3 regions of the uncultured Pseudosulfitobacter sp. genome follow, and region 1 is predicted to be linked to each of the others. Evidence: riboswitches for the same ligand, from Rfam matches in the RefSeq annotation. Region 1 holds a riboswitch; each other region holds the start of a gene.
The links. A riboswitch is a leader RNA that binds a small molecule or an ion and turns the genes downstream of it on or off. The one in region 1 is predicted to bind cobalamin.
Positions count from the first base shown of each region.

Region 2: another riboswitch for cobalamin. It lies ahead of AAC077_RS01395 (TonB-dependent receptor); the one in region 1 lies ahead of AAC077_RS15795 (energy-coupling factor ABC transporter permease).
Region 3: another riboswitch for cobalamin. It lies ahead of AAC077_RS06400 (hypothetical protein); the one in region 1 lies ahead of AAC077_RS15795 (energy-coupling factor ABC transporter permease).

Region 1 covers NZ_CAXBJW010000007.1:118,259-122,345, forward strand. The annotation lists cobalamin riboswitch at 90-280, opposite strand; gene cobF (precorrin-6A synthase (deacetylating)) at 318-1,055, opposite strand; gene AAC077_RS15795 (energy-coupling factor ABC transporter permease) at 1,125-1,802, opposite strand; cobalamin riboswitch at 1,859-2,042, opposite strand; gene cobA (uroporphyrinogen-III C-methyltransferase) at 2,086-2,805, opposite strand; gene AAC077_RS15805 (cobyrinate a,c-diamide synthase) at 2,805-4,087, opposite strand, start outside.
Region 2 covers NZ_CAXBJW010000001.1:276,305-280,391, reverse strand. The annotation lists gene AAC077_RS01420 (hypothetical protein) at 1-115, opposite strand, end outside; tRNA gene AAC077_RS01415 (tRNA-Thr) at 263-338, shown strand; gene AAC077_RS01410 (hypothetical protein) at 596-1,114, shown strand; gene AAC077_RS01405 (hypothetical protein) at 1,127-1,447, opposite strand; gene AAC077_RS01400 (DUF2312 domain-containing protein) at 1,600-1,863, opposite strand; cobalamin riboswitch at 2,011-2,214, shown strand; gene AAC077_RS01395 (TonB-dependent receptor) at 2,349-4,087, shown strand, end outside.
Region 3 covers NZ_CAXBJW010000001.1:1,289,190-1,293,276, forward strand. The annotation lists gene AAC077_RS06390 (Mrp/NBP35 family ATP-binding protein) at 1-31, opposite strand, end outside; gene AAC077_RS06395 (DUF1127 domain-containing protein) at 143-490, shown strand; gene AAC077_RS06400 (hypothetical protein) at 1,406-1,678, opposite strand; cobalamin riboswitch at 1,785-1,981, opposite strand; gene AAC077_RS06405 (UvrD-helicase domain-containing protein) at 2,054-4,087, opposite strand, start outside.

The DNA.
Region 1 (4,087 bases):
GTCAGATTGGACCATCAGGGAAGAGACGTGAAACGGATTGCGGCCGAGCGGCAACGTAATGTTTCCCGCCCCGGCACACCCCGTCCGGTCGAAGTTACATGTGTGTCGGCAGGTCTCCTGACTGACGGGTCACGGCACCTCTCACCTTCCCGGAGATCACTCCAGTGGCATATCGAGAGGCGCTTACCGCCTACAGTTGCGGGGGCAGTTCCGTTTACCGGCAAAGCCGGAACGGATTCCCTTTGAATTCCCGAAGGAAACCGACGCTGCGATGTCTGGCATGGATGCGGGGGTAAAGCAAGATGGGCCAGGCCCCATTAGTCCTTTCGCAGAAGGTAGATGTCCATGATCCACCCGTGCTGTTGTCTTGCCACCTCGCGGGTGGCAATGATCCGCTTTGTGACATCCTGCACGCGCCCGTGGTCGAGGATCTGTTCTGGCATCCCCAGAAACGCACCCCACCAGATCGTCAGCCCATCGGTCGGCAAATGCTGAAAGCTGCACGCACCGTCCAGCATCACGACAACCGTTTCGGCGCCATCGGGCCATCCCGCGTCGCGCAGGCGGCGGCCTGTCGTGATCACCACCGCACCGTTGATCGTGTTCAGAGGCAGCATGTGCGCTGCGGTCAAAGCCTGAATGGCGCTGATTCCGGGCACCACGCGCACGGACGGCTGCGGCACCAGACGCGCGGCGATCCGGATTGTGCTGTCGTACAGGGACGGATCGCCCCACACCAGCACGGCAACCGGGCCGGACACTGTCGCATCTGCCAGCGCCGCCTGCCAGCGCCGCGCGATTTCATCGTGCCACGCGTCGACACGATCAAGATAGGGCTGCGCGGGGTCACGCACCGGATAGTCAAAGCTGATCACCTGAGCCGTCGTGCCGCTGGCCGCGATCATGCGATGGCGAATGTCCGCAAGATCGCTCTTGTCCTCGCCCTTGTGCGGCACCAGGATCACCGCCGCCTCTTTCAGCGCCTGCGCGCCTTCCGCCGTGAGATGGCCCGGGCTGCCCGTCCCGATGCCGATCAGCCATAGATCTTGAAGCATGATGTTATACCATTAAAAAAAAAATTCCGGACCCGCGAAGGGCCCGGAATAACGTTGGGGGTTTGTCGATCAGGCGGCGTTATAGAGCCGCGCCGTGAAGAGACCGCGCAGGCTGCTTTGGCGCAGCGTCTTTGCTGCGGCCAGCACGGCCAGATCAACAAGCGGTTCGATCAGAACGACCAACATGTAAGCCGCACCGAACGTCCAGACCGCGCCAAGGTTCTCCGCGCCCGCGCCCTGGCCATAGATCGCCCAGAACGCGACCCATGCGACAACGCCGCCCTGATAGACGCCCGACATTTTCAACACGTGTGAATACGACAGATCGACATAGGCGCGGCCTTGGGGGACCACGCGTTTTGCCAGCGCGTCAATTGCGAACAGAGGGACCAGCAGAGTGGTCACATTGACAAAGTACATCGGCAGATCGGTCGGCGCAAAGAACATGCCCTGCACGAGCAGACCAAGCGCCAGACCAATCGCGGAAGGTGCGGCGCCCAGCAACAAGAACAGTGTCGTGCCAAGGATCAGGTGAACCTCGGACACGCCGACCGCGAAATGGGGCAACACTTCGAAAAACACAAACACGCCGACAGTGGCAAGCACCGTGCGCGCGGCAAAGGTGATGATGTCGCTTTTGGCCAGATCGGCGGCCACCAGTTTGACGGAATAGCCGGTTGCAGCCGCGGCCGTACCATAGGCGAAAACCATTTTGGCGCCATCTACGACGCCGGGTTCGATATGCATTAAGATCGTCCTTATAAGAACCGCCCCTCCGGCGGTGATGGATATGTAAAAAGGCCAAGGCCTTTGGGTTTTACGGCAGGTCTCCTGACTTGCGGGTCGCGGCGCTTGGGACCTTCCCAGCCGGTTGGCCAGTGGTATTTCCCTTGCGCTCACCGCTTACAGTTGCGGGGGCAGTCCAAGCATTTCACCTGGTTCCCTTTTAAGGCACTTTTACGTGCCACCGTGGGGAAAGACTAAGTCAGTTATTTGCATACGGCAACGATCATTCCTGTGCCGGGGTTTGCTAAATCGAGGCCAGCGGACCGTAGAGGATAAGTGCCGGCGTATCGGATATTCCGGCGCTCAACTTTTCGGACAAGGCCGCGACTGTGGTGCGGGTCAGACGCTGGGCGGGGCCTGCGACATCCTCGGCCAGAAGGGCGGGCGTGTCGGCGGGCAGCCCGTGCGCGTTCAGCAGCGCATAGAGTTTGGGAAACGTGCGTTTCCCCATGAAAACAACGGTTGTTGCGGTTGCGTCGGTCAACGCGGGCAGGTTCAGGTCTGTGGGGAGCTGACCGCTGATGTCATGCCCTGTCACGAATTGGACCCGCCGCGCTGTCAGGCGTCTGGTCAAGGGAATGCCCGCCGCGGCGGCCGCGGCGATGGCCGAGGGCACGCCGGGAATAATCTCGTATGGGATGCCCGCCGCGCGCAGTGCGACCAATTCTTCCTCGAGCCGGCCGAACAGTCCGCCATCGCCCGATTTCAGGCGCACCACGCGTTGGTCGATTTTGGCGTAATCCAAAAGCAACCGGCTGACGTGATCCTGTTTTGGCGAGGCGCGCCCTGCCCGTTTGCCGACCCCGACAAGATCCGCGCCTGCGCGCGCATGGGCCAGTATCGGCCCCGACGACAGATCATCAAACAGCACCGCATCGGCGTGTCTGAGCCTGTCTACCGCCTTGAGCGTCAAAAGTTCAGGATCGCCCGGACCAGAGCCGACGAAGCTTACAAACCCTGTCATCAGGTTTCCTCCGCAGTGATGAAGTGGAAAAACGTGCCGGTCACCGATCCACGACAGGACCCGGTTTCGGGGACTGCCGCGCCGTCGGCATCGGTCACCGCAGCGAGCGGCGCATCGGGTTGTTCCAGAATGGTAGAGTAGTGAAATTCATGCCCGCGCAGGCGCGCGGTTGGCGCATGTCCCGGCATTGCGGCGCAGAGCGTTGCCTGACGATACCCAAGGTGCAGTTTTCGGGTTTCGTAGCTGGTGACCAGCCCAAGCAAACCGACCATCGGGTGGCGGACGCCATCCTTGTCGATCAAGGCTTCGCCCAATGCCATATAGCCGCCGCATTCGCCGTGGACCGGCCGGGTTTTGGCGTGGTCGCGCAGACCGCGTGCGAATGTCTGCGCCGCTGACAGCCGGGCTGCGTGCAGTTCGGGATAGCCGCCGGGCAGCCAGACAAGGTCGGCGTTCGGGTCGGGCGCTTCGTCGGCAAGCGGTGAAAACGGCAGCACCTGGGCGCCAGCCGCGCGCCAGCCTTCCACCAGATGCGGATAGGCAAAGGAAAATGCAGCGTCCTGAGCCAGTGCGATCCGCTGGGCGGGCGGGTCAGGCAACCTGCCACCGGCGGCCCCCGTGCTGGCAGCCATGCCGCGCGCGGCGGCCTTGATCGCGGGAAGATCGACATGCGCCCGCAGGAAATCCGCATATCCTGCAATCGCGGCCTCCAGATCCGGATGCTCGGCCGCTTGCACCAGCCCCAGGTGCCGCTCGGGCAGTGTCAGATCACCCCGCCGGGGCAGCACGCCCAGCACGGGCAGCCCCGCCTTTTCCATACCCAACCGCGCCAGCCGTTCGTGGCGCGGCGAGGCCACGCGGTTCAGAATGACGCCGGCAAACGGCACATCGGGATTGTACTGCCGGAACCCAAGGGCCACCGCCGCTGCCGATTGTGCCTGCCCACTGACATCCACCACCAGAACGACCGGCCAGCCCATCAATGCCGCTGTTTCGGCGCTGGCGCCAAACCCGCTTTGGCCGCGTGTCGCGACGCTGTCGTACAGGCCCATGGAGCCTTCTGCGATGCAGATATCGACGCCTTTGGCCTGCGCTGAAATCGCGCCCAGAAGCCCCAGCCCCATCGCCCATGTGTCGATATTGTACGAGGTCCGTCCACTTGCCGCACGGTGAAAGGCCGGATCAATGTAATCGGGGCCGGACTTGAAGGCCTGAACGGACAGCCCGTCCTGCACCAGGGCGCGCAGAAGGCCCAGCATCACGGTGGTCTTGCCGGTGCCCG
Region 2 (4,087 bases), on a different contig from region 1:
AAGGCCCGGGCACGGCCACGCCCTTGGCGGCAAAGTCTTCCTTGTTGCGCAGCAGGCATTTGACCAACCGCTCTTCTTCCGTGAAGTGCGCGCCTGTATGAAGAACAATCTGCATAAATGGGTGTCTGATCCTGTAAGGCTGTGCCCGTGCGTTTGTTATAGCGTTTTTGACGGTCGGGAAAACCACCAAACATAAACTGCATCAGCAAGTGCATTTTCATCTTGCGCGTCGTGTAACAGCGCAGTAAACGAGCGCCCGAGTGCCCCTATAGCTCAGCTGGTAGAGCAACTGATTTGTAATCAGTAGGTCCGCGGTTCGAGTCCGTGTGGGGGCACCATTTTTCCTTAAATCTCAGTAATTTTTCGCGCAGTCACAGCGCTCTTATACGTGCGCATGTCATCATAAACCGGGGCCAAAGGCGCTTCCTTTCGAAATGTCCCTCCTGCTGTGGCCACAGCCCAACCTTGCGGGAGAATCGCCAAGCCCCTCTTCTCTTGCCAAGACCGCAAACTGTGCAGAGCCGGCGGATACATTTGGCCTACCCTCGGCGACATTTTAGCTTATTGGGAGAGCAAATCTTATCAAGGACGCACCATGACATCCTCACAGACCCTGCCAGAACTGGTTAACGCTGCACTGACTGCCGCGAAAGCGTCACAAGACCGGATTTCGGCAATCCTGGAACATGCGCAGGGTCAGCCTCTGTCGGGCGCGCAAATCGAAGAAGTGACATCTGAAACGGTCGCAATCGAATTGGCGGCCGTCGATGTCTTTACCGTGTTCGAAGCACGCATGCAGCGCCATTTCAAACGCGGCCCGCTGTCACGCAAAGTCGAAGCCCGGTTGTCGGCCGCCGGACATGCCGATCTTGCCCACAGGCTTCACCAATACTACCTGGCGATCAATGTCCTGAAGCACGGCACAGGCGCGAGCCATCGTGAGTTGCTGAGCGCCAAGACACCGATGTTTGCCGTGGTACAGGCCGCGGAAGGCCCGACCAGGGCCGAGGGCGCGCCCTCGGGCTTGATTGATGTCATGTCGCCGCGTTTCTTTGACGGGTTGGCGGAAACCATTCTTGACGCATCTCAGTTTCTCGAGAACGGCCAGGGTTAGGCGCAGCCGCGCTCAGCCGCAATCTGTCACATTCTCAACGCGCAACCAGCCCGCGATGCCGCTTTGCCAGATGTCGCGTTGTGTGCTGTCGTGGCGCACCCACAGCCAGCTTTCCGACTGCGCCGGAGCCAGATCCTGTTGAGGGTAAAGAACAATATCTCCCACGGGCACAACGTGAAGAAGGTCCGAACTCTCGTCGGGTTCAGCATGTAGTGGCACGCTTGCCGCGCCCGCAACGGTTGCGACAACCTCACAAGCCTCGGAGGCCAGGGCCGGTGATGACATCCCTGACAGGACGCAAAGCAACGCGGCAAAGCCGGTGGTCTGTCGCATGAAAATCCCCCCGTGGCCGACAATTGACCACGCCCCTGACGCTACGCTGCCCGGTCAAAGGCGGCAAGCATTCAAGTAAAGAGGTGCACCGTCCCGGTACGGACAGGGTGCAGCAGGTGCGAGGCAAGCAATCGCGCGCCCCGCGCCCCGCGTCAGGACATGCCCAGCGCTTCTTTGTACATCTCCAGAACCGCTTCTTCTTCGGCGATGTCGTCGGGCTCGCGCTTGCGCAGGGCGATGACCTTGCGGATCACCTTGGTGTCGTAACCGCGCCCTTTGGCTTCGGCCATCACCTCTTTTTGCTGTTCGGCAAGGTCTTTTTTCTCGGCATCCAGACGTTCGATCCGCTCGATGAACTGGCGCAGTTCGTCGGCGGTCACGCGGTAGCTTTCAAGGTTCGTGGCGGTGTCGGTCATGGGGCGCGTCCTTCGGTCAGGGCTGGTCTGGCAAGACCCAACCGATACCGTCCTGCCCTGCCGCCTGCAAGTCACCTTTGACGCCGGTTTGACGCAAGCCCCGCCTGCTGCGTCGCATTCACAACTTGATCGGCAGCGATCCGCAGGCTAAGCCACGCCTACTTTGGTTCGGCGGGGTGACTCGTCGTTAAAGGGAACGCGGTACGGGGCAATTTCCCCAAATCCGTGACTGCCCCCGCAACTGTAAGCGGTGAGCGCCGCCGTCACATGCCACTGGGGATCAACCCCGGGAAGGCGCGGCCCCGCATCGACCCGCAAGTCAGGAGACCTGCCAAAGGGATCACCCGGATACACGCGCGGGGTGCGTATGTGTCGGCGGCCTGACCGCTTTGGTGGCGTTTCACCGGCGGAAGGCGCTTTGTCCTTTCCCATATCGACGACCAAAGGGCCGGACCCAACCGACCCGTCTGTAAGGGGATAATTTTATGAAACATCTACTCGCTTCGGCCTCCGTGCTGGCCATGGCCACCCTGCCCCGCGTTGCACTGGCGCAGGATGACGCCTTTGATCTGGGCACGATCACCGTCTCGGCCAGCCAGACGCCGGTTGAGACGAAACGCACCGGCACTGTGGTCGAAGTGGCCGAGCAGGACGACATCGAAAAGAGCAGCAGCGCGCGCGTTGAAGAAACGCTGGACACTTTGCCGGGCATTTCGGTGTCGGGCAATGGCGGCCTTGGCAGCACCACGACGCTGCGCATCCGTGGCCTGCCCGGCAAATACATCCCCGTCTACATCGACGGCATCGACATGACCGACCCTTCCAGCGGGCAAACATCTTTCGGATTCGGCAGCCTAACCACCGCGGGTATCGACCGGATCGAAGTGCTGAAAGGCTCGCAATCAGCAATCTACGGTTCAGAGGCTATTGGTGGGGTGATCAACATCACCACCCTGCGTGCCACCGAAATGGGAACACAACTGCGCTATAGCTTCGAAGCAGGCAGCTACGACACTTATTCCGCCACATTTGGCGTGGCGACCAAAACTGAGCGCGGTGAGCTCGCCTTTACCTTCAGCCATATCGACACCAACGGGTTTTCTGCGGCTGATGAAAATGATGGCAACGACGAAGCTGACGGTTATAAAGGCACGACGCTTTTTCTAACGGGTGCCCATCAGGCCACCGATGTTGTCAAGCTTGGTTTCGCATTGAACTACATCGATAGCGAAACTGAATATGACAGCTTCAATCCGGGCCTCACAGATACCGACGATTTATCGCTTATTACACGGAAAGGCGCACGCATTTACGCTGAAGTCGATGGCGGTGTAATTCAGCATACTTTTTCCATGAATTACTCAGAAACCGACCGCGAATATAAATCTGGTGGCAATAGCAATTTCAATGGACGCCGCAACGAGCTCGCCTACAAAGGCGTGACCCAGATGGGCGCGGTTGATCTGGCCTTTGGCGCCAGCTACACCGAAGAAAAATCTGACGTCGACGGAGTCAAGAACACTTACGAGATCGCGTCGGTCTTTGGCGAGGCACAATATGCCGCCTCCGAGGATGTGGACCTGAGCTTTGCTCTTCGTCACGACGACCACTCGACCTTTGGCGGGTTCACCACGGGCCGTCTTGCGGCCAACTGGCGCATCACAGCGGACACCACCCTGCGCGCGTCCATTGGCACCGGGTTCCGTGCGCCATCGCTCTACGAGTTGTTCGACCCTCTCTATGGCAACTCGTCATTGGTTCAAGAAGAAAGCCGAAGCGCCGAGATTGGCGTTGAACACCGCTTTGCCAAAGATGCACAGATCAAGGCCACCGTCTTCTACACAGAAATCGACAACTTGATAGACTACTTTGATCCTGATGGCTGGACTGGGCCGATTCCGGGGCGCTTTGAACAGTTGCAAGGTGCATCGCGAACTTCTGGCCTTGAACTGTCGGGCCGCGTGGCGCTGGGGGCGGGCACCGATCTGTTCGGCTCGTACACCTACACAGATGGCAAAGATTCAAGCGGCAACCAGTTGATACGCGTGCCCAAGCACGACTTTGTCATTGGCGTCGAGGCAGACCTGAGCGACAAGCTGTCAGGCCAGCTGGTGCTGAACCACGTCGCAGGGCGCGCCAATGACGGCGGCAATGCAATGCCCGACTACACCGTGGTGAACGCCTCCATGACCTATGACTTCAGCGACACCACCGAAGGCTATGT
Region 3 (4,087 bases), on a different contig from region 1:
CGGCGGTGATCAGATCGTTTGTAAGTGTCATGTCATACCTCTTTTCACAGCCATTGTTGTGGCAGTTGCCGCCGCAGGTGCAACCCCTAACGGCGGTTTGCACAAGGCTTGGGCGCTTTGCAAAAATAGGTCAGTGCCCCCTATGCATTTGCTGCATGGCAGCATTGTTGATACGTCTATTGTGCAGGCGCAGCATTTCACTAAATTGAAGTCAACACGAACGCAAACGAACGCAAAACAAACATCCGAGGCACCGACGAACATGGCCTATCTGAACCAGACAACCACATACGCAAGCCTGACCGAGCGTCTGCTGGCAACCACAGCACGCCTGCTGGACGCCGCTGCGGCACGTCAGGCAAAACGCGCGGTCTACCGCACAACATTCAACGAGCTGGCAAGCCTGGGTGATCGCGATCTCGCTGATCTCGGCCTGCACCGCTCGCAAATCCGCCGGATTGCCACCGAGGCAGCCTACGGCGACAAGTAATACGAGTTCGGGCATTTTCACCTCCTCCCGGAAATGTCCGTCACGACGCGGCGGTATCTCTCCTCCTCCCTGATGCCGCCGCACCTTTTCCCCGATCAAACGGGGATACGACATCGCTGCCGGTCTTTCCTCCTCCCTGACCTGCGCAGTGACTAACGCGGCGACACCGCTCCTCCCTCAGGTGTCGCCGCACAGGATACCCCGGTCAAACGGGGGTTTGGATCGCCACTTGGGTCTCTCCTCCTCCCTGACCCGGTGGTGAACTAGGCGGCGGCCCTTCCTCCCAAGTGCCGCCGCACCTTCTACCCCGGTCAAACGGGGATACGGATCGCCACCTGGCCTCTCCTCCTCCCTGGCCCGGTGGTGAAAATACGCGGCGGTCTCTCCTCCCAGATCCCGTCGCACCCTAAAATTGTCGGGCCTCTCCTCCTCCCTGGTCCCGGCAATTGCAAAGGCGGCGGTCCCATCCTCCCGGGGCCGCCGTTTTTTTATGTTTGTGAGGGGGTTCGGAATGTGGTGTCGGCGCGCGGCGCGATTGGTCGCTGTGCGGGACGAAGCTGCCGTTAGAAATGGAATGCGAAGCCGCGCATCGTCGGGCCGTGGTGCGGCGATCCTGCTTCTGTGACTGGCACTTTATGGCAGCCAAGCACATCCAACCTGTCCGTCACGCGCAACAGCAACCAAATCGCCGTGCCGTGGGGCGGCCCGGCGATGCGCGGCGGCCTTCGGCCTTGATTCCGCGCGGGGGAAAGAGGAACAGGCTCGAACCGGACATTCAGAGCAAATCGCCCTAAGGGCTGCTTTGAGCCCCAAGGAGAGCAGACCTGTCGATCGGTTTCCCCAACCAAATCGCTTGTCGAAAACCACTGCTGGCTCACGCTGACAACAGGTGAGGGTTACGCAGTGCCAAACCGCTTAATGCACCATCCGACGCCCCGCAGCCCCACCCCGGCGCTGTGGCGTCGGAATGTGATGCGTCGCCGCTGCGATATGATCCAGAAAAGCGCTGACCGCAGGGCCGGGGTTGTCATCCTCCCAATGCGCCAGCACATCGCGCGCCGCCTGTCTGGGCCGCACGTCCTGCGGCAGGGTAAACACCCATTCCAGAAACCCCGCCCGCGCCGCCGCATCGCCGTCGGCACCGGCATTGTCCAGATCGGCAAGCCCTGCCACGATCCTTGAAAACATCTGTCGTCCTTTCCCGTCACGCCCCGTGACGTATTCCATTGGACGGATGGTTCGGGAAGGGCAGCACGGGAACAGACCTGTGCACAGCCGCCTCCATCGCCACCCGCGATTCACGTAACACCAAGGCTGGTTTCCGGGCTTGGGGCGGGCGGCCTTGCGGCCTGCGACGGGCACCTTCCCGGGGACTGTCCCCAGTGGCCTTGCCCGTTGCATCCCACCCTCACCGTTGCGGGGGCAGCGCCGGCATCTCACCGGCTTCCCAATTCTCCGCCCGTGGGCGGCACCTTGGACGTTCAGATTAGAAGTGCAGCCGATTCACAGCAAGTGCAAAGACGGCAGCAAGCGGCTGTTTGCGACGTGCCCTGGGGTCATGCCCTAAAACGGAATATCGTCGGTGCCGGTGATGAACTTTGACACGACCTTTTTCAGCCCCGCCTTTTCAAACGCGATCTCCAGCTTGTCGCCCTCGATCCCGACAACCGCGCCATAGCCGAACTTCTGGTGGAACACCCGTTCACCGACGGTAAAGCTGCTGACGGCGCTGGCGTCGATGGTGGTGTTGCGGCTTTCGCGGGGCTGGCTGACCGACCGGTCCTGACTGCGCGCCTGCAACCGCCGCCATCCGGGCGAGTTGTAGACATTGGCATCGGCCGCAGCATCGTGCAGGCGGGATTTGACCTCGGCCATGCCGGCCGCACCGTAATTGCCACCGTGCAGCCCCGGCGGGGTCAGCACATCGACGTGGTCGGCGGGCAATTCGTCGATAAACCGCGACGGCAGGGCCGACTGCCACTGACCGAACACGAACCGGTTCGACACGAACGAAATCGTGCACACTTCCTCGGCGCGGGTGATGCCGACATAGGCCAGCCGCCGCTCTTCCTCCAACCCCTTCAGCCCGCTTTCATCCATTGACCGTTGCGAGGGGAACAGGCCGTCCTCCCAGCCGGGCAGGAACACCATGGGAAATTCCAGCCCCTTGGCCGCGTGCAGGGTCATGATGCTGACCTTGGCGCCCTCGCCTTCCTGCTCGTTGTCCATGATCAGGCTAACGTGCTCCAGAAACCCTTGCAGGTTCTCGAAATTGTGCAGCTGGTTGATCAGCTCCTTGAGGTTCTCCAGCCGCCCCGGTGCCTCGGGTGTCTTGTCGTTCTGCCAGTGGGCGGTATAGCCGCTGTCGTCCAGAATCACCTCGGCCAGTTCGATGTGGGTATAGTCCGGCGCGGTGTCGGTTTCGGTGTCCACCACGCTGTCGTCATCGTCCAGAACGCGGGTGCCGTTCGACCGCAGCATCGCGGACCAACGGTCGATACCCTCGACCAGCTTGCGCAGCTCGGCACCCCCCTTGCCCTTAATCAGCCCTTGTTCAACCGCAATCCGCGCGCCTTCGACCAGGTTCACACCATTGGCCCGCGCCGTGATCTGGATCGTCTGCTGCGCCTTGTCGCCAAGGCCGCGCTTGGGCGTGTTGACGATACGTTCAAACGCCAGATCATTGTCCGGCGACACCACGACACGGAAATAGGCCATCGCATCGCGGATTTCCAAACGCTCGTAAAAGCGCGGGCCACCGATCACGCGGTAGGGCAGCCCGATGGTCAGGAACCGGTCCTCGAAGGCGCGCATCTGGTGCGAAGCACGGACCAGGATCGCCATCTCGTCCAGGTTCATCGCCCGCAGGCCACGGGTGCCACGCTGCGCCGCCTCGATCTCCTCACCGATCCAGCGGGCCTCTTCCTCGCCGTCCCAATGGCCGATCAGGCGCACCATCTCGCCCTCGGTCTCTTCGGTCCACAACGTCTTGCCCAGCCGGTCCGAGTTGCCCGCAATCACGCCAGACGCTGCCGCCAGAATATGCGGGGTCGAGCGGTAGTTCTGTTCCAGCCGCACCACATGCGCGCCGGGAAAATCCTTTTCAAACCGCAGGATGTTGCCCACCTCGGCCCCGCGCCAGCCATAGATCGACTGGTCGTCGTCGCCCACGCAACAGATGTTCTTGTGCCCGCCCGCCAGCAGCCGCAGCCAAAGGTACTGGGCGACGTTGGTGTCCTGATATTCGTCCACAAGGATGTATTTGAACCAGCGTTGATACTGTTCCAGCACATCGGGGTGCTTTTGAAAGATCGTGACCATGTGCAACAGCAGGTCACCGAAATCCGTGGCGTTCAGGTCGATCAGCCGGCGCTGGTATTGCGCGTACAGCTCGACACCCTTGTGATTGTAGGCCCCCGCATCCGCCGCCGGGATCTTGTCCGGCGTCAGCGCGCGGTTTTTCCATGCATCAATGACCCCGGCCAGTTGCCGCGCGGGCCAGCGTTTGTCGTCAATGCCCGCCGCACTGACCAGTTGTTTCAACAGACGCAACTGGTCGTCCGTGTCCAGAATGGTAAAGTTCGACTTCAACCCCAC